2 regions of the Streptomyces sp. NPDC017246 genome follow, and region 1 is predicted to be linked to the other one. Evidence: riboswitches for the same ligand, from Rfam matches in the RefSeq annotation. Region 1 holds a riboswitch; the other holds the start of a gene.

Evidence for each region. A riboswitch is a leader RNA that binds a small molecule or an ion and turns the genes downstream of it on or off. The one in region 1 is predicted to bind ZMP and ZTP.
Region 2: it holds a riboswitch for ZMP and ZTP, as region 1 does, so the genes downstream of both, glyA (serine hydroxymethyltransferase) here and ACH4MY_RS28030 (bifunctional 5,10-methylenetetrahydrofolate dehydrogenase/5,10-methenyltetrahydrofolate cyclohydrolase) in region 1, are expected to answer to the same signal.

Annotation. Positions count from the first base shown of each region.
Region 1 covers NZ_JBIRMW010000013.1:237,992-246,722, forward strand. The annotation lists gene ACH4MY_RS28010 (fatty acid desaturase family protein) at 1-774, opposite strand, end outside; gene ACH4MY_RS28015 (DEAD/DEAH box helicase) at 1,057-4,134, shown strand; gene ACH4MY_RS28020 (SWF or SNF family helicase) at 4,131-5,483, shown strand; gene ACH4MY_RS28025 (hypothetical protein) at 5,685-6,758, opposite strand; gene ACH4MY_RS28030 (bifunctional 5,10-methylenetetrahydrofolate dehydrogenase/5,10-methenyltetrahydrofolate cyclohydrolase) at 6,897-7,751, opposite strand; ZMP/ZTP riboswitch at 7,780-7,888, opposite strand; partial or broken gene ACH4MY_RS28035 (transcriptional regulator) at 8,033-8,356, shown strand; partial or broken gene ACH4MY_RS28040 (hypothetical protein) at 8,365-8,731, shown strand, end outside.
Region 2 covers NZ_JBIRMW010000016.1:76,561-85,291, reverse strand. The annotation lists gene ACH4MY_RS30610 (polysaccharide deacetylase family protein) at 1-82, opposite strand, end outside; gene rocD (ornithine--oxo-acid transaminase) at 174-1,382, opposite strand; ZMP/ZTP riboswitch at 1,505-1,595, shown strand; gene glyA (serine hydroxymethyltransferase) at 1,669-2,934, shown strand; gene ACH4MY_RS30595 (hypothetical protein) at 3,002-3,910, opposite strand; gene ACH4MY_RS30590 (RNA polymerase sigma factor) at 3,903-4,502, opposite strand; gene trpS (tryptophan--tRNA ligase) at 4,559-5,572, shown strand; gene ACH4MY_RS30580 (2'-5' RNA ligase family protein) at 5,697-6,293, shown strand; gene ACH4MY_RS30575 (decaprenylphospho-beta-D-erythro-pentofuranosid-2-ulose 2-reductase) at 6,331-7,086, opposite strand; gene ACH4MY_RS30570 (FAD-binding protein) at 7,147-8,523, opposite strand.

The DNA of each region.
Region 1 (8,731 bases):
CTTGTGGTTGGGGGCGAAGGCCATACCCAGGTGCACTCCGAACAGCATCTGGTGGACGAGGGCGAAGACGAGGGCCTGGGCGGGGGTGAGGAGGGTGAGCAGCAGGGCCGTGTATCCGGCGAAGTGGGCGAGGAGCAGCGAGCCCTCGACGAGCCGCTCGCGGCGGGTGCGGCAGGGTCCGTCCTTCGCCAGCAGGGACTGGACCCCGTACACCTTGAGCGCGATGCCCTCCAGGGTCGTCAGGGGGAAGAACAGCCAGGCCTGGTGGCGGGTGAGGAATCCGCGCAGCCCCTTGCGACCGGTGGTCTGGTGCTCGGCGAAGACGAGGATGTCGGCCGCGACGTCCGGGTCCTTGTCGAGGTGGTTGGGGTGGGCGTGATGACGGTTGTGCTTGTCGTTCCACCACTCCCTGCTCATGCCGAGCAGAAGGTTGGCGTGGACGAGCTGGACGATCCGGCTGACCTTCCGGTTCGCCGTGATCTGGGCATGTCCGGCGTCGTGGCCGACGAAGGCGACCCGGGCCGAGAGCAGCGCGAGGGGTACGGCGAGCGGCAGGACCCACCAGGAGGGACCGATCAGGGCGAGTCCGGCCACCACGGCGGCGATGCCGAAGAGGTTCACCGCGATGCCGCGGGCGTACCAGGCGGGGCGGTGTTCGAGGAGGCCCTGTTCCCTGACCATCCGCAGGAGCGGGGAGAACTCGCTGCCGCCCCTGGCGCGGCCGGGCGCCGCGGCGGGTGCGGCGGCCGGGGGCAGGATGGTGGCCTGGGACATGGCTGGCTCCGGTTTCTGTCGGTCGGGATCCGGCGGCGACTCGGCGGGTTCCGTGTTCGTTCGGCCTGTGGGCGCCTACCGAGAACGTACGGATCCGCGGGCGTCCGGAGCCATGGCGTCACCACCCGCCCCGGGGCGGGGGCGCGCCGGGGGCCGGAGGTAGGGAGATCCCCACCCTCGCGGGGCTGTGGTGTGGATCACGCGAGATGAGCGCGCCGTCGCGGCTTCGCGTCAGGTACCCTCGGCGGCTCGGACGTCAGGTAGTCAAATTTGAGGAATGCGTTGTCGCTGTCGCACGGACCCGATGATCCCGCCCGCGAACCCGCTCTGAAACTCCCCCGCGAACTCACCCGCCTCTCCGCCGTCTTCCTTCCCGCCGATCCGCCTCGCGCAGGCCGGATCGCCTTCTGGTCGCCGGACGGTGACGCACTGCCGGACACACCCGACGGCACGGGTACCGGCGCAGGCGCAGGAACAGACACGGGCACAGGCACCTCGGACACACCGGGCACCGCCCGACACACCGCCCCGGACGCCACGCCGGTCCCCGTCGACATCACGGTGGTGGACGGCGAGACCCTTCGGCCGGTGACCGTTCCCGCGTTCACCCTCTCCGTACGGGACTCCCTGCCGCTGCTCGCCCGCGCCCGTTTCTCCGACGCCGCGTCCCCCGCGAGTGCCTTCTGGGGCGCCGCCTCGCTCCTCGCCCTCGACCTCGTCGCCCGCGGCCTGCTCCTACCCGGCCTCACGCCCGGTGACGTCGACGCCTGGCGAGCAGGTCCCCTCGGCCCCGCCGAACTGGCCGAACTGCGGACGCTCGCCGCGTCGATGCCGCCCACGGCCCACGCCGTACCGCTGTCGTCGGACGAGCCGCCGCTCCTTCCCGAACCCGAGGCGCTGCTCCGCGCCTTCGCCGACGCCGTCGCCGACGCCCTGCCCCGTACCCCGGCGGCTCCCCTCGCCGCCGGCGGGCCGGCCTTCGCGACCCACACGCCGCAGACGATTCCCGAGCACCGGGCGTGGGCCGCCGATGTGGCCGCAGTGCACGACGCGGGCGTTCGGCTCTCGCTCCGGCTCGAACTTCCCGGTTTCACCGCCGAGTCGGAGGAGGCGCCGACCTTCCGTGCGGTGCTGCAACTGCACGGCGTCGCCGATCCGACGCTGGTCGCGGACGCGGCGGAGGTATGGGCGGGCTCCGGCCGGACGGGAGCCGCGTTCGGTCCCCGGGCCCGGATGGACGCCCTCCTCGCACTGCGGCGCGCCGCCCGCGCCTGGCCCCCGCTGGCCCCGCTCCTGACCGCGGCCGTACCCGACACCGTCGAACTCGCCGACGAGGAGGTCGCGGAGCTCCTCGGCGCGCCGGGGCGCGCCCTCAGTGCGAGCGGGGTCCAGGTGCACTGGCCGCGCGAGCTCGCCGACCGGCTGACCGCGAGCGCGGTGATCGGCCCGACGGGTGGAACGGCCCACGAGGCGGGGCGCCCCCCCGAGGGCTTCGGAGAGGCCACGCGACCCGGAGGAGTCGGGGGCATCGGAGGAACCGGGGAAGCCGAGGACTCTCAGGAGTCCGACGAGAGCCGCTCCTCCGGGCTTCCCTCCTTCCTCTCCGCCGACGCTCTGCTCGGCTTCAACTGGCGCTTCGCCGTCGGCGATCACGAGCTGAGCCGCGCCGAGCTCGACCGGCTCGCCGAGGCCGGGCGACCCCTCGTGCGCCTGCGTGACCGGTGGGTGCTGGTCGACCCGGCCGAGGTACACCGGGCCCGGTCCCACTCGGACCGGAAGCTGACTCCGGTGGACGCCCTCTCGGCCGTTCTCACCGGCACCACGGAGATCGGCGGCCACACCGTCGAGGTGGCGGCGAGCGGCTGGCTGGAGCGGCTGCGGGAGCGGCTCGCCGATCCCGAGGGCGGCCGGCCGGAGGTCTCCCAGCCCCCGGCGCTCGCCGCGACCCTGCGCGACTACCAGCTGCGCGGTCTCGACTGGCTGCACCGGATGACCTCGCTCGGCCTCGGCGGCTGTCTCGCCGACGACATGGGACTCGGCAAGACGATCACGGTCATCGCCCTGCATCTCCACCGGCAGTCCGACCCGGCCTCCGCAGGGCCCACCCTCGTCGTCTGCCCGACCTCGCTCATGGGCAACTGGCAGCGGGAGATCGAGAAGTTCGCGCCCGGCACGCCCGTGCGCCGTTTCCACGGCGCCACCCGTGACCTGGAGGACCTGGCCGACGGCGGTTTCGTCCTCACCACGTACGGCACCATGCGGCTCGACGCGCCACGACTCGCCGCGCGGACCTGGGGACTCGTCGTCGCCGACGAGGCGCAGCACGTCAAGAACCCGTACTCGGCGACGGCCAAGCAGCTGCGGACCATCGGGGCACGCGCGCGCGTGGCGCTGTCCGGCACACCGGTGGAGAACAACCTCTCCGAGCTCTGGGCCATCCTCGACTGGACCACCCCGGGACTGCTCGGCAGCCTGGGCACCTTCCGGACGCGGTTCGCCGCCGCCGTGGAGGGGGGCCGGGACCCGGCCGCCGCCACACGACTGGCCGCGCTGGTCCGTCCGTTCCTGTTGCGCCGCCGCAAGTCGGACCCGGGCATCGCACCCGAGCTGCCGCCGAAGACGGAGACCGACCGCACCGTCTCCCTGACGCCGGAACAGGCCGGTCTCTACGAGGCGGTGGTACGGGAGACCCTGGAGGCGATCTCCGAGGCCGACGGCATGGAGCGGCGCGGTCTGGTCGTGAAGCTGCTGACCGGTCTCAAGCAGATCTGCAACCATCCGGCGCAGTACCTCAAGGAGGAACGGCCGAGGATCGAGGGCCGTTCGGGCAAGCTGGAACTGCTCGACGAACTGCTCGACACGATCCTCGCCGAAGGCGCCTGCACGCTGGTGTTCACCCAGTACGTGGGGATGGCCAGGCTCCTGGAGGCGCATCTCGCGGCACGCGGGGTACGGACCCAGTTCCTGCACGGCGGGACACCGGTCGCCGAGCGCGAGGCGATGGTCGTCCGCTTCCAGAACGGCGAGGTCCCGGTCTTCCTGCTCTCCCTGAAGGCCGCCGGCACGGGCCTCAACCTCACCCGCGCGGAACACGTCGTGCACTACGACCGCTGGTGGAACCCGGCCGTGGAGGCCCAGGCCACCGACCGCGCGTACCGGATCGGACAGGACCGACCGGTTCAGGTGCACCGGCTGATCGCCGAGGGCACGATCGAGGACCGGATCGCGACCATGCTCGACCGCAAACGGGAGCTGGCGGACTCCGTCCTCGGCGCGGGCGGGGACACCCCGCCGGAGCTGACCGAACTGACCGATGCCGAGTTGGCGGAGCTCGTACGACTGCGGGGGGACGGACGATGAGCGAGTACGGACACGAGGGCGACGAGCGGACCTTCGCGGCGCTGCCTCCCTCGCAGGGCGCGGCCTTCACCCGCACCTGGTGGGGCCGGGCGTGGCTCAAGGCCCTGGAGGACACGGCGCTCGACGGCCAGCAGCTCAAGGCGGGACGCCGGCAGGCGCGGGCGGGCGCGGTGGGCGCCGTGTCGGTGCGGCCCGGCCGCATCACGGCGGTGGTCAAGGACCGGGACGGCACGGCGCACCGCAGCGACGTGCTGGTCCGGGAGTTCTCGGAGGAGGAGTGGGAACGGCTTCTCGACCTCGCCGTGGACAGCGCGGGCCACATCGCGGCACTCCTCGACCGCGAGATGCCGCCGCACCTGGTGGAGGACGCGGCGGCGGCCGGACTCGATCTGCTGCCGGGGATCGGCGACCTCGATCCGGAGTGCGGCTGCGAGGCGTGGGACCACTGTCCGCACACGTCGGCGCTCTGCTACCAGGTGGCGCGCCTGCTCGACGAGGACCCCTTCGTGCTGCTCCTGATGCGGGGGCGCGGCGAGCGCACCCTCCTGGACCAGCTGCAGGAGCGCAGCGTCTCCCGTGCCGTGCGCGGCGGGCGGGGAGCGGACGACACGCCGGACGCGGACGGCGCCGAGGGCGTCGGCGGGATGCCCGGCGTGTCGGCCGAGGAGGCGTACGCGGCGGCCTTCCTGCTGCCGCCGCTGCCCGCCCCACCGGTCGCCCCTGACGCGCCGGGCCGGTCGCCGTCCCTTGACACGGATACGGAGCCGGGGCCGGGGATCGACCCGGAGGCGCTCGAATTCCTCGCGTCGGACGCGGCGGACCGCGCCCACCGCATGCTCGTGGAGGCGCTCACCGTCGGCGCGTCGGGCGTGCTCGGTGGCGGCGCGGTCGGCGGATCCCCTGCTGAGGCGCCGCCGCTGACGGCTGCGCAGGACGCGGTGCGGCTCGCGTCGGGCTCCCCCGCGCCGTGGATCGCGGCGCGGCTCACCTCCGGTTCGGGGCGGACACGGGCGGAGATGGACCTGGCCATGCGCGCGTGGCGGTTCGGGGGCGCCGCCGCCCTCGCCGTACTGGAGGAGGAGTGGACGCCGGACGCCGAGGCTCTCACCTGGGCCGGGGCCCGGCTCTCGGAGGCCTGGGAGGACGACGAGCGGCCGGTACTGCGACGGGCGGGCGCGCGCTGGACCGTGGTGGGCGCGGAGACGCAGCTACGGCTCGGTGAGGACGGGCGCTGGTGGCCGTACCTCAAGTCCGGGGCCCGCTGGTCCCCCGCCGGACCGCCCGACCGCGATCCGGCCACCGCCCTGGCGACGGCCCTCGCCGCCGGCCCTACCGGAGCCGGTGGCTGATCTTGCCGCCGGTGGCGGAGGAGGCGGCCAGGCTGCAGGCGACGGTGTCCGAACCGAGGAGGTAGCTGGTTCGGTACGGGTACTGGACGAAGGTGGTCCAGCGCGTGCCGGCCGGCTGCCGCGCGGCCTTGCGGCGCAGCGGTTCGCGGCACAGCAGGGTCGCCGCCTCACGGATCGCCGCGTCGGTGGCGCGCAGGCCGGTCAGGCGGAGCCGGGCGACGAGTTCGGCCTGGTGCGGCGTGTCGCAGGCGCGCCGGAGGGCGGTGCCCGGCGCGTCGCGGTCGATGTCGAAGCAGTCGCCGACGCGCAGCGCCTCGAAGGAGACGGGCCGCTCGGAGCCACCGTCACGCGTCGCGGAGGCGGTCGGGTGTGGCGGGCGGTGGTACTCCCGGTGCGGGAAGGCGTCGGGGACGGGCTGTCCCCGGGGGGAGCGGACCGCTGTGGGCGCGCGGTGCGGGTCGGTGTGCCGTCCGTGCCCGCGTCTGCCGTCGGCGTGTCGGCGGTACGGGTGCCGGTGGCCCCGGTGTCGCCGGTGCGCGTGTCGGCCGGTCCTCCGTCGCCGGGCGGGGTGGCCTCGGGCCGGCCGTCTCCGCCGACGACGGGCGGCGGAGCGCCGATCGCGTCCTCGCCCGGCCGGCCGGCGGTGGACACGCTCTGCTCTGTTCCGCCACGGGCGGCGAGGAAGGCGGTCGCCACGAGGGCGGCCACGAGCAGCGGGACGAGCGGCACGCCGAACCGGTTGGCGCGCCGCGCGGCGGGGCCGGGCCGGGGCGCGCCGAGCCGGACGAGCCGGGGAGACCAGCCGGACTCGGAGCCGGCTCGCGGCGCCACGGCGGAGCGGCGCGCCCGACTCCCGCCGGACGTGTCGCCGGCGTCGGACGTGTCGCCGGGGCCGAACGTATCCCCGGGGCCGGCAGCGTCGCTGGAGCGGGACGCACCGCCGGGGCGGGCTGCCGCACCGACCTGGTCCGGCGCGCCGAGCAGATCCGAGGCACCGAGCAGAGTCGAGGCACCGACCGGGTCACCTGAACCGCGCGACCCGGACGAGTAGTCCGGGTCGGAGACGTCGTGCGCGCCGGACGCGTCACGCGCGCCGGACGCATCGACGTGGTCGGACGCGTCGCCCGGCTCGGCCGCGTCACGCGAGCCGGACTGGACGTGCGCAGGGGACACGTCACGCGGGGTGGACTCGGCCTGCGCAGCGGACGCGCCGAGCAGGTCGGGTTCGCCCGGTCGGCGGTCCGGCGGTGGGGTGTCGGTGGACGGGTGCGGCACGCGGTCCAGGTTCGCCGTTCGGCGGCCGTCCGGCCACCCATTTCCGCGCACCGGGCGACGCCCGTACAGAACCGTGACAATCGTCGGCGCCGCTCCCGCACGCCACCACCGCCGCTGCCGCCCCGTCACACGTCGTCCCTACAGGCCGAGCTGGCGCTCCGCGCCCTCGACCGTCTGGGCGAGGAGCACGGCGATGGTCATGGGACCGACACCACCGGGGACCGGGGTGATGAGGGAGGCGCGCTCGGCGGCCGACGCGAAGTCGACGTCGCCGATGTTGCCCGGGTTGTAGCCGGCGTCGACGACGACGGCGCCGGGCTTGATGTCGGCGCCCTTGATGAAGTTCGGCTTGCCGACGGCGGCGACGAGGACGTCGGCCTCGCGGACGACGGAGGAGAGGTCCTCGGTCCGGGAGTGGCAGTAGGTGACGGTGGCGTCGCGGCCGAGGAGGAGCAGACCGGCCGGCTTGCCGAGGATCGCGCTGCGGCCGACGACGACGGCGCGCTTGCCCCGGAGTTCGACGTCGTACGCGTCGAGGAGGCGCATGATGCCGCCGGGCGTGCAGGAGACGAAGCCGGGCAGACCGAAGCCCATGGCGGCGAAGGAGGCCATGGTGACACCGTCGACGTCCTTCTCCGGTGCGATGGCCTCGAACGCGGCGCGCTCGTCGATGTGCGGGCCGACGGGGTGCTGGAGGAGGATGCCGTGGACCTCGGGGTCCTGGGAGAGCGCCGTGATCGCGGCGACGAGCTCCTCGGTCGTCGTGGAGGCGGGGAGCTCGACGTGCTGGGAGCGGATTCCGGCCTTCGCGCAGCGGTTCTGCTTCATCTTCACGTACGTCACGGAGGCCGGGTCCGCGCCGACCAGGACGGTCGCGAGGCAGGGGGTGACGCCGGTGCGACGGGTGATCTCGGCGGCGCGGGCGGCGGTCTCCTCGACCGTACGGCGGGCGAGGGCCGTGCCGTCCATGAGGGTGGCGGTGCTGGTGGACATGGCAACTCCTGGGCGTCGTCTCTGACCGGTGATTCGCCCAGGCGCACGGCATCGGTACGGTCGCGCCGGTGGAACGCGCTCCCGCCGGGCCGCTCCCCGGTGGTGATCCACCTCCAGCGCCAGTCACGGCCCGAGCCCCACTCTACGTGACGGGTCGGGGACGGGTCGGGGGCGGCTCCCGGACAGGGTGCATATGCCCGAGTGCCGGGACGCTTGTCTGCGGCGCGCCGCCGCATCACGATGTGCCCGACGGGCCGGACGACCTCGACGAGGAGGCCGAGTTGAGCGATGCGTGGGTTGCCGGGCGGACGGGGCCGAAACCCTCGACCACGACGGACGGGGTCCCTGCCGAGACCGGGAACGTCCGGCCGCTGGTCGCCGCGTCGTGGCGGCGCTCCGCACGCGCACGCGTGAGTCCGGACGGGGCTGCCCGGGTGGAGCTCGACGAGGACGAATTGACCGCGTACCGGGACGGTCATCCGCTGGCGGCGGCGATGCCGGTGATCAGGGAGCTGATGGGGGCGTACGCGACGGGCGGGGAGCATCTGTTCGCGGTCTGCGACGCCGCCGGACGGATGCTGTGGGTCGAGGCCCACCCCCCAGCACACTGGGCGTGGCCATCGGGGTCGCGGTCGGCTGGGGCGTCGCCGTGGTGGCCGCGCGGATCTTCCAGGGCTGGTCGGTCGGCGGTAGCAGCATCCGCATCGCGTTCGCCATCACCCCCACAAGCGTCCTCAACGGACTGGCCATGGGCCTGCTCATCGCCTTCGCCGCCATCCTGGCCACCAGCGTGCGCATCAGCAGGTTCAACATCATCGCCGCGATCCGCGACCTCCCGACGACGCCCGGCCAAGGACCGCGCCGCCGACTGCTCGCGGTCTCCAGCACCCTGGCCGTCCTCTGCGCGCTCGTGGCCGTCCCGGCCGTGGCACGCAGCCAGCCCGACGCGACCTACCTCATGCCGGCACTCGCCCTGGCCT
Region 2 (8,731 bases), on a different contig from region 1:
CCGTGACCGCGCCGAGGAGCGCGAGGGGGACGAGGGCGGCGAGCGCGGCACGCACGGCGTGACGCAGACGGAGTCTCGGCATGGCGGCATCATTGGCCTAGACCAACTGCCGTGTCAATGGCCCGAGTTGCCCCGCATCGGCCCGCACCCGCCTCCCTCGCAAGCGGACGAGGTCACTCCTCCGACAGGACCCCCCTCAGCTGCTCCAGACCCCAGTCCAGATCCTCCTTCGAGATGACCAGCGGCGGCGCGATCCGGATCGTCGACCCGTGGGTGTCCTTCACCAGGACCCCCCGCTCCATCAGCTTCTCCGAGATCTCCCGGCCCGTGCCGTGCGACGGCGCGATGTCCACCCCGGCCCACAGACCGCGCCCGCGCACCGCCTCCACCGCCCCGCCGCCCACGAGCAGGCCCAGCTCCGCGTGGAGGTGCTCGCCCAGCTCCGCCGCCCGCTCCTGGTACTCGCCCGTCCGCAGCATCGCGATCACCTCCAGCGCCACCGCACAGGCCAGCGGGTTCCCGCCGAACGTCGACCCGTGCTCACCCGGCCGGAACACCCCCAGCACCGACCGGTCGGCGACCACCGCCGACACCGGCACCACCCCGCCGCCCAGCGCCTTCCCCAGGATGTACACATCGGGCACCACGCCCTCGTGCTCGCACGCGAACGTCCTGCCCGTCCGGCCCAGACCCGACTGGATCTCGTCCGCCATGAACAGCACGTTCCGCCGGAGGGTCAGCTCCCGCACCCCCGCCAGATAGCCGGCCGGCGGGACCAGGACCCCCGCCTCGCCCTGGATCGGCTCCAGCAGCACGGCCACCGTGTTCTCGGTGACCGCCGCCTCCATCGCCGTCAGATCCCCGTACGGCACGATCTCGAACCCCGGCGTGTACGGGCCGTAGTGGTCCCGGGCCTCGTGGTCCGTGGAGAAGCTGACGATCGTCGTCGTCCGGCCGTGGAAGTTGTTCGCCGCGACCACGATCTTCGCGTGCCCGTCCGGCACGCCCTTCACCTCGTACCCCCACTTCCGGGCGGTCTTCACGGCCGTCTCCACGGCCTCCGCGCCGGTGTTCATCGGCAGCACGGCCTCCTTGCCGCACAGCTCCGCGAGCCGGGCGCAGAACTCGGCGAAGCGGTCGTGGTGGAAGGCGCGCGAGGTCAGCGTCACCCGCTCCAGCTGGGCCTTCGCCGCGTCGATCAGACGCCGGTTGCCGTGCCCGAAGTTCAGCGCCGAGTATCCGGCGAGCATGTCGAGATAGCGGCGCCCCTCGACATCGGTCATCCAGGCGCCGTCCGCCGAAGCGACGACGACCGGCAGGGGGTGGTAGTTGTGAGCGCTGTGCGCCTCCGCCGAAGCGATCGCGTCTTGTGTGCTCGACACGGGATCTCCGTTCGTCCTGCGGCTCGGGGGATGACCCCGACGAGGGGGTGTGGCCCCTGTTTCTATCGTCGCTCGGATGCCGGACCGGGAAACCTCGCGCGCGGCGCGCCCGCTACTCTGAAAACACGCACGGCGACTGGCGCACGGGGAAGCGACCCCGGGGGAGCCGTGCGCGGCAGACCACACGAGACGCCGCCCGCCTGGGCGTCACGGGACCGAAGTCCCGCGTGGCGCCGCGCCTCTCACGCCGTGCCCCGGGACCCGCCGACGCCCGGAGGACACCACCATGAGCACCCCGCAGCACTCCGCACTCGCCACCGCCGACCCCGAGCTCGCCGCCCTCGTCGTCGCCGAGGAGCGCCTCCAGGCGGAGACCCTGCGCCTCATCCCCAGCGAGAACTACGTCTCCGCCGCCGTCCTCGAAGCCTCCGGCACCGTCCTCCAGAACAAGTACAGCGAGGGCTACCCCGGCCGCCGCTACTACGAGGGCCAGCAGAACATCGACCAGGTCGAGACCCTCGCCGTCGACCGCGCCAAGGCCGTCTTCGGCGTCGACCACGCCAACGTCCAGCCCTACTCGGGCTCCCCGGCCAACCTCGCCGTCTACCTCGCCTTCGCCGAGCCCGGCGACACCGTCATGGGCATGGCCCTGCCGATGGGCGGCCACCTCACCCACGGCTGGGGCGTCTCCGCCACCGGCAAGTGGTTCCGCGGCGTCCAGTACGGCGTCCGCCACGACACCGGCCTCGTCGACTTCGACGAGGTCCGCGAGCTGGCCCTCAAGGAACGCCCCAAGGTGATCTTCTGCGGCGGCACCGCGCTGCCCCGCACGATCGACTTCGCCGCCTTCGGCGAGATCGCCCGGGAGTCCGGCGCCGTGCTCGTCGCCGACATCGCCCACATCGCCGGCCTCATCGCGGGCGGCGCCCACCCGTCCCCGGTCCCGCACGTGGACGTGATCTCCACGACCACCCACAAGACCCTGCGCGGCCCGCGCGGCGCCATGCTGATGTCCCGCGAGGAGCACGCCAAGGCCCTCGACAAGGCCGTCTTCCCCGGCCTTCAGGGCGGCCCGCACAACCAGACCACCGCCGCCATCGCCGTCGCCCTCCGCGAGGCCTCCCAGCCCTCCTTCCGCGACTACGCCCACGCCGTCGTCGCCAACGCCAAGGCCCTCGCCGAGGCGCTCCTCGCCCGTGGCTTCGACCTGGTCTCCGGCGGCACCGACAACCATCTGATCCTGATGGACCTCACCCCCAAGCAGGTCCCGGGCAAGATCGCCGCGAAGGCCCTCGACCGGGCGGGCATCGTCGTCAACTACAACACCGTCCCCTACGACACCCGGAAGCCCTTCGACCCCTCCGGCATCCGCATCGGCACCCCCTCCCTCACCTCCCGGGGCCTCACCCCGGAGCACATGACGCAGGTCGCCGACTGGATCGACCGCGGCGTCGCGGCGGCCGGCACCGGTGACGAGGAGGCCCTCCTCGCCATCCGCGCCGAGGTCGCCGACCTGATGTCCGCCTTCCCGGCCCCCGGCCTCCCGGTCTGACCCGCCCCGGGCACCCGCCCGGGACGCCGCCCCGGCCGGGACGGCGATGCCTGACCCGCCCCGGCCGTCAGTCCGCCGACCCCGCCGACTGCACCGACTCGGTGGACTCCACCGACTCGGCCGTCCGGCGGGCCTCCCCCAGGTCGGGTATGCCCTCCAGGCGGAAGGTGAGCGTGCCCCCGTTCCTCGTCCAGAGGAGCGTGGGGCCCGCCGTGCGGACCTCATGGGTCCAGGCCGAGCCCGTCCCGTCCGTCATCGGGAAGGTCAGTGGATGCGGGGCCGCGAACCAGTACCCCTGGGCGCCGTCCGGGAGATCGACCCACTCCGGACGGACCCTGACCTGCTTGGCGAAGCCGATGTCCAGCCGGGCCGGGAACTGGTCGAGCCGGACGGTCCGACCCCCGACGCGCCAGCACAGACTGATCACCGCCCGGCCGCGCTCGGCCGAGCCCGTCACCGCGACCGCGTCCGGCGCGCCCAGCGCCCTCGGTATCAGCGGCTCGAAGCCCGCCAGCCGCCCCGCCTCCGCCAGGGGCACCGGCTCCGGGCAGCCCGGCACCGCGCCACCGGCCGGGACACGGCGCCCTTCGGGGTCGTACCGCACGGCCACCCCGCCGAAGTCGAACCAGTCCGCCACCGCCGCCCGCACCGGCGGGGTGAGCACCAGCACGATCAGCACCCCGGTCAGGACCGCCACCAGCGCCCGCCACCGCTCCCGCGCCCGCCCCCGCACCGCCGCCCACCACCGCCACCGGACCCGCCCGGGCGCGGGCCCCGGCACGGACTCGGGCTCCGGACCGCTCACGGGCACCGGACCGGTCACGGACACCGGCCCGGACTCGGGCACCGGCGTCGGCACCCGCTCGGCGAGAAGCTGCGCGAGCACCCGCTCGGCCATCGTCGCGCCGTCCACGTCCGGCACCCGCAGCCGCCGTCCCAGCTCCCTCAGCTCGTCCGGCAGATCCTCGTCAGCCACGCTCCTCACCTCCCTCCGGGCCCTGCTCCAGCACGAGTCCCAGCTTCCTCAGCGCCCTGCTCAGCCGGGACTTCACCGTCCCCTTCGGCCAGCCGAGGGCCTGGGCCGTCTCCGTCTCGTCCAGCTCCAGCAGATACCGGTGGATCTCCACCTGCCGGTGGTCCTCGGTCAGCCCGTCGAGCGCGTCGAGAAGCCGTCGGCTCCGCTCCCGCTCCTCGGCCGCGACCGCCGGGTCCGCCGACTCCGGTATCCGCGGCTCGCCCCCGAGCAGGTCCGCCTCCCGGTCGGCGACGGCCCGCTGCCGACCCGCCGACCGCACTGTGTTCCTGGTCTCATTGACGACGATCCGCAACAGCCACGGCCGGAAGGCCGAGCCCTCCTTGAACCGTCCCAGCGCGCGGTACGCCTTGAAGAACGCCTGCTGCACCACGTCCTCGGCCTCCGCGCCCGCACCCCACGCCACCGCGGCTCTCAGCGCGACCGCCGTGTGCGCGCGGACCAGCTCCGCGTACGCCTCCGGCTCCCCGGCGCGCACCCGTGCGATCACCACGGCCTCGTCGGCGTCGACCAGGCCCCCCTCCCGCGTCCTCACACTCTTGATACACCGGCAGTCCGGGATCGGTTCCCACACCTGAGAGAATGATGTGCATGGCCTCTGATCGTCCTCGCGCGCTCTCCGGAATCCAGCCCACCGCAGGCTCGTTCCACCTCGGCAACTACCTCGGTGCGGTCCGTCAGTACGTCGCACTCCAGGAGTCCCACGACGCCTTCTACATGGTCGTGGACCTGCACGCCATCACGGTGCCGCAGGACCCCGCCGAGCTGCGCGCCAACACCAGGCTCGCCGCCGCCCAGCTGCTCGCCGCCGGTCTCGACCCCGAGCGCTGCACCCTGTTCGTCCAGAGCCACGTCCCCGAGCACGCCCAGCTCGGCTGGGTCATGAACTGCCTCACCGGTTTCGGCGAGGCCTCCCGCATGACCCAGTTCAAGGACAAGTCCGCGAAGCAGGGCGCCGACCGCGCCACCGTCGGCCTCTTCACGTACCCGATCCTCCAGGTCGCGGACATCCTGCTCTACCAGGCCAACGAGGTCCCGGTCGGCGAGGACCAGCGCCAGCACATCGAGCTGACCCGCGACCTCGCGGAGCGCTTCAACGGCCGCTTCGGCGACACCTTCACGATCCCCAAGCCGTACATCGTCAAGGAGACCGGGAAGATCTACGACCTCCAGGACCCGGCGATCAAGATGAGCAAGTCGGCGTCGACGCCGAAGGGCCTCATCAACCTCCTGGACGACCCGAAGGTCACCGCGAAGAAGGTCAAGAGCGCGGTCACCGACACCGACACGGTGATCCGTTTCGACCCGGAGAACAAGGCCGGCGTCTCCAACCTGCTCGTGATCATGTCCACGCTCACCGGCACCTCCGTCGAGGACCTGGTGAAGAGCTACGAGGGCAAGATGTACGGCGCGCTGAAGACGGATCTCGCCGAGGTCATGGTGGACTTCGTCACGCCGTTCCGGGCCCGCACCCAGGAATACCTGGACGACCCCGAGACGCTGGACTCGGTCCTGGCCAAGGGAGCGGAGAAGGCTCGCGCGGTCGCCGCGGAGACGCTGGCGCAGACGTACGAGCGCATGGGCCTCCTGCCCGCCAAGCACTGAGCGGTCGCCGATCAGGCACCGTGGGGACAGGGAGTCCAAGGACCCTGGCCCAAAGGGTGGTGCAGGCCGCACACTGGCGGCTGCACCACCCGACACAAGTCCACCGACGACGGAGGAGAACGACGTGGGGACCGTAACGCTCGGCGTTTCGATCGCGGTCCCGGAGCCCTACGGCAGCCTGCTCCAGGAGCGGCGCGCCGGCTTCGGGGACCCGGCCGCACACGGCATCCCCACGCACGTCACGCTCGTCCCGCCGACCGAGGTCGCCGAGGAGCGGCTGCCGGAGATCGAGGCGCACCTCGCCGGTGTCGCCGCCGACTACCAGCCGTTCCCGGTGCGGCTGAAGGGCACCGGGACCTTCCGGCCGCTCTCGCCGGTCGTCTTCGTGAAGCTGGACGAGGGCGTGCCCCTCTGCAACCGGCTCCAGCACCAGATCCGGGACGAGGCCGGCCCGCTCGCGCGCGAGCTGCAGTTCCCGTACCACCCGCACGTCACCGTGGCGCACGCCATCTCCGAGGAGGGGATGGACCGGGCGTACGAGGAGCTCGCCGGGTACGAGGCGGCCTGGACCTGCCGTTCCTTCGCGCTGTACGAGCAGGGCGCTGACGGCGTGTGGCGGAAGCTGTACGACTACGAGTTCGGCAGCGGCCGCCCGGTCTCCGCGGTTCCGGCGCAGGGCGGCAGCCCGGTCGACACCCCGACGGCCACCACCACCGGCTGACCCGGACCCCGGGCACGCCCGCCCCCGGGCGCCGCGTTCACACCGGCAGGCGCCGGAACAGCGGCCTCGGCACGTGCCGCACCGCCGCCATCACCATGCGCAGCGCCCCCGGCACCCACACCGTCTCCGAGCGGCGCCGCAGCCCCAGCTCGATCGCGCCCGCGACCGCCTCCGGCGTGGTCGCGAGCGGCGCCTCCGCGAGCCCCGCCGTCATCTTCGAGCGTACGAACCCGGGCCGTACGACCATCACGTGCACCCCGGTGCCGTGCAGCGCGTCCCCGAGGCCCTGGGCGAAGGCGTCCAGCCCCGCCTTCGACGAGCCGTAGATGAAGTCGGCCCGGCGGGCCCGCTCGCCCGCCACCGAGGAGAGCACCACCAGCGAGCCGTGCCCCTGCGCCTGGAGCGCGCCCGCGCACACCAGCCCGGCCGAGACCGCGCCCGTGTAGTTGGTCTGCGCGACCCGGACGGCGGCGACCGGGTCGGACTCGTCCCGCGCCTGGTCGCCGAGGACCCCGAAGGCGAGGAGCACCATGTCGATGTCCCCCTCGGTGAAGATCTTGCCGAGCCGCTCCTCGTGCGACTCGGTGTCGAGCGCGTCGAAGGGCACGGTCCGCACCTCCGCGCCGAACGCGCGCAGCGAGTCGGCGGCGGCGGTGAGCGCGGGGGAGGGGCGCCCGGCCAGCCAGACGGTACGGGTGCGGCGGGCGATCAGCCGGCGGGCGGTGGCCAGCCCGATCTCGGAGGTGCCGCCGAGGACGAGCAGGGACTGCGGGGCACCGAAGGCGTCCTTCAACGTGAACTCCTGGAGATCGAGGCGGGCGGGAGGGCGAGCCCGGCCAGCGGCCGGGACGGGCTAGAGAGCGAGGCGCCGGGAGAGGTCCGAGGTGAAGACCGACCGGGGGTCGAGCGTGGCGCGCAGCTCCCGGAACCCGTCGAGCCGCGGGTACATCGCGGCCGCCGTCTCCGGCCGCACCCGGGAGTCCTGCGCGAGGCAGACCCGGCCGCCCGCGCCCGCGACCTCCTCGTCGAGCCGGTCGAGGAAGGCGCCGAGCCCGGGGAGGCCGGTGGGCAGGTCGAGGGAGAGGCCCCAGCCGGGCAGCGGGAAGGAGAGCCGTCCCGGGCCGGCCGCGCCGAACCGTTCGAGGACGGCGTGGAGGGAGGGGCAGCCGCGGTCCGCGAGCCGCCGCACCACCGTCCGCAGGGTCTCCTCCTGCCCGTGGGGGACGACGATCCGGTACGGGACGAAGCCCTCGCGTCCGTAGATCCGGTTCCAGTGCGGGACGGCGTCGAGGGGGTGGAAGAAGGCGGTGAGCGGCTGGAGCCTGCCGGTGCCGTGCCGGGGGGCCGTGCGGTGGCGGAGCTCGTTGAGGAGTCCGACGGCGGCGCGGCCGACCAGCCCGTTCGGAAGGTACGGCGGCGGGGCGGGCAGCCGCCCCGGACGGAACGCGAGCGGCGCCCGGCGCGCCCGGTGCCGGGCGGGCAGTGCCTCGTACGGGGCGTGGTCGGCGGACGTGAGGACGGCGCGGCCGGTCGCGGCGCCCCGGGCGAGCAGATCGACGCGGGCGAACGCGTAGCGGTGACGGCGGTCGACGGCGGTGAGCCGGGCCAGCAGCTCGTCGAGATCGCGGACGCGCTCGGTGTCCACGGACATGAGGGAGGTCTCGACGGGCAGCAGCCGCAGGGTGGCCGAGAGGATCACGCCGGTCAGGCCCATGCCGCCGGCGGTCGCGTCGAAGAGCGGCGTGCCGGGCAGCACGGTCCTGATCCCGCCGTCCGCGGTGAGGAGTTCGAGCGCGGTCACATGCCGGCCGAAGGAGCCGGAGACCGGATGGTTCGTGCCGTGGACGTCGGCCGCGATCGCGCCGCCGACCGTGACGTACCGGCTTCCGGGGGTGACGGGCACGAACCAGCCGAGGGGCAGCAGCGCCTCCATCAGCCGGTGCAGGCTGACGCCGGCCTCGCAGACGACGCGTCCCGCGGTGGCGTCGACGGCCAGGATCCGGTCGAGGCCGGTCATGTCGAGGACGGTGCCGCCGGCGTTCTGCGCGGAGTCCCCGGAAGAGCGGCCGAGACCTCGGGCGATCGCCCCGCGGGCCCCGGCCGCGCGGACGGCGTCGGCGGCCTCGGCGTGCCCGCGGGGCCGGTGCACGCGCGCGAGGCTCGGGGCGGTGCGCCCCCAACCGGTGATCGCTTCGCAGTCGTCGTCCAGGACGAGGGTCTCGACAGCCATGGAGGTGACCGTATAGCCGCCTCTGGGGCTTATGCCGGTATTGCATGGCGGTTCGTCGAAATGGGTGATTAAAGGAGTGTCGGGAAAGCGTCCTCGACGAGGTGCTCCCGTGGACCGCCGGTCGCGATGCGGGGGATGTCGCTCGCGGGCCCACGGGCCCCGGCGGGAGATTCTCGTATCGCGGCCGCATCAGGGGCACTGCACGGAT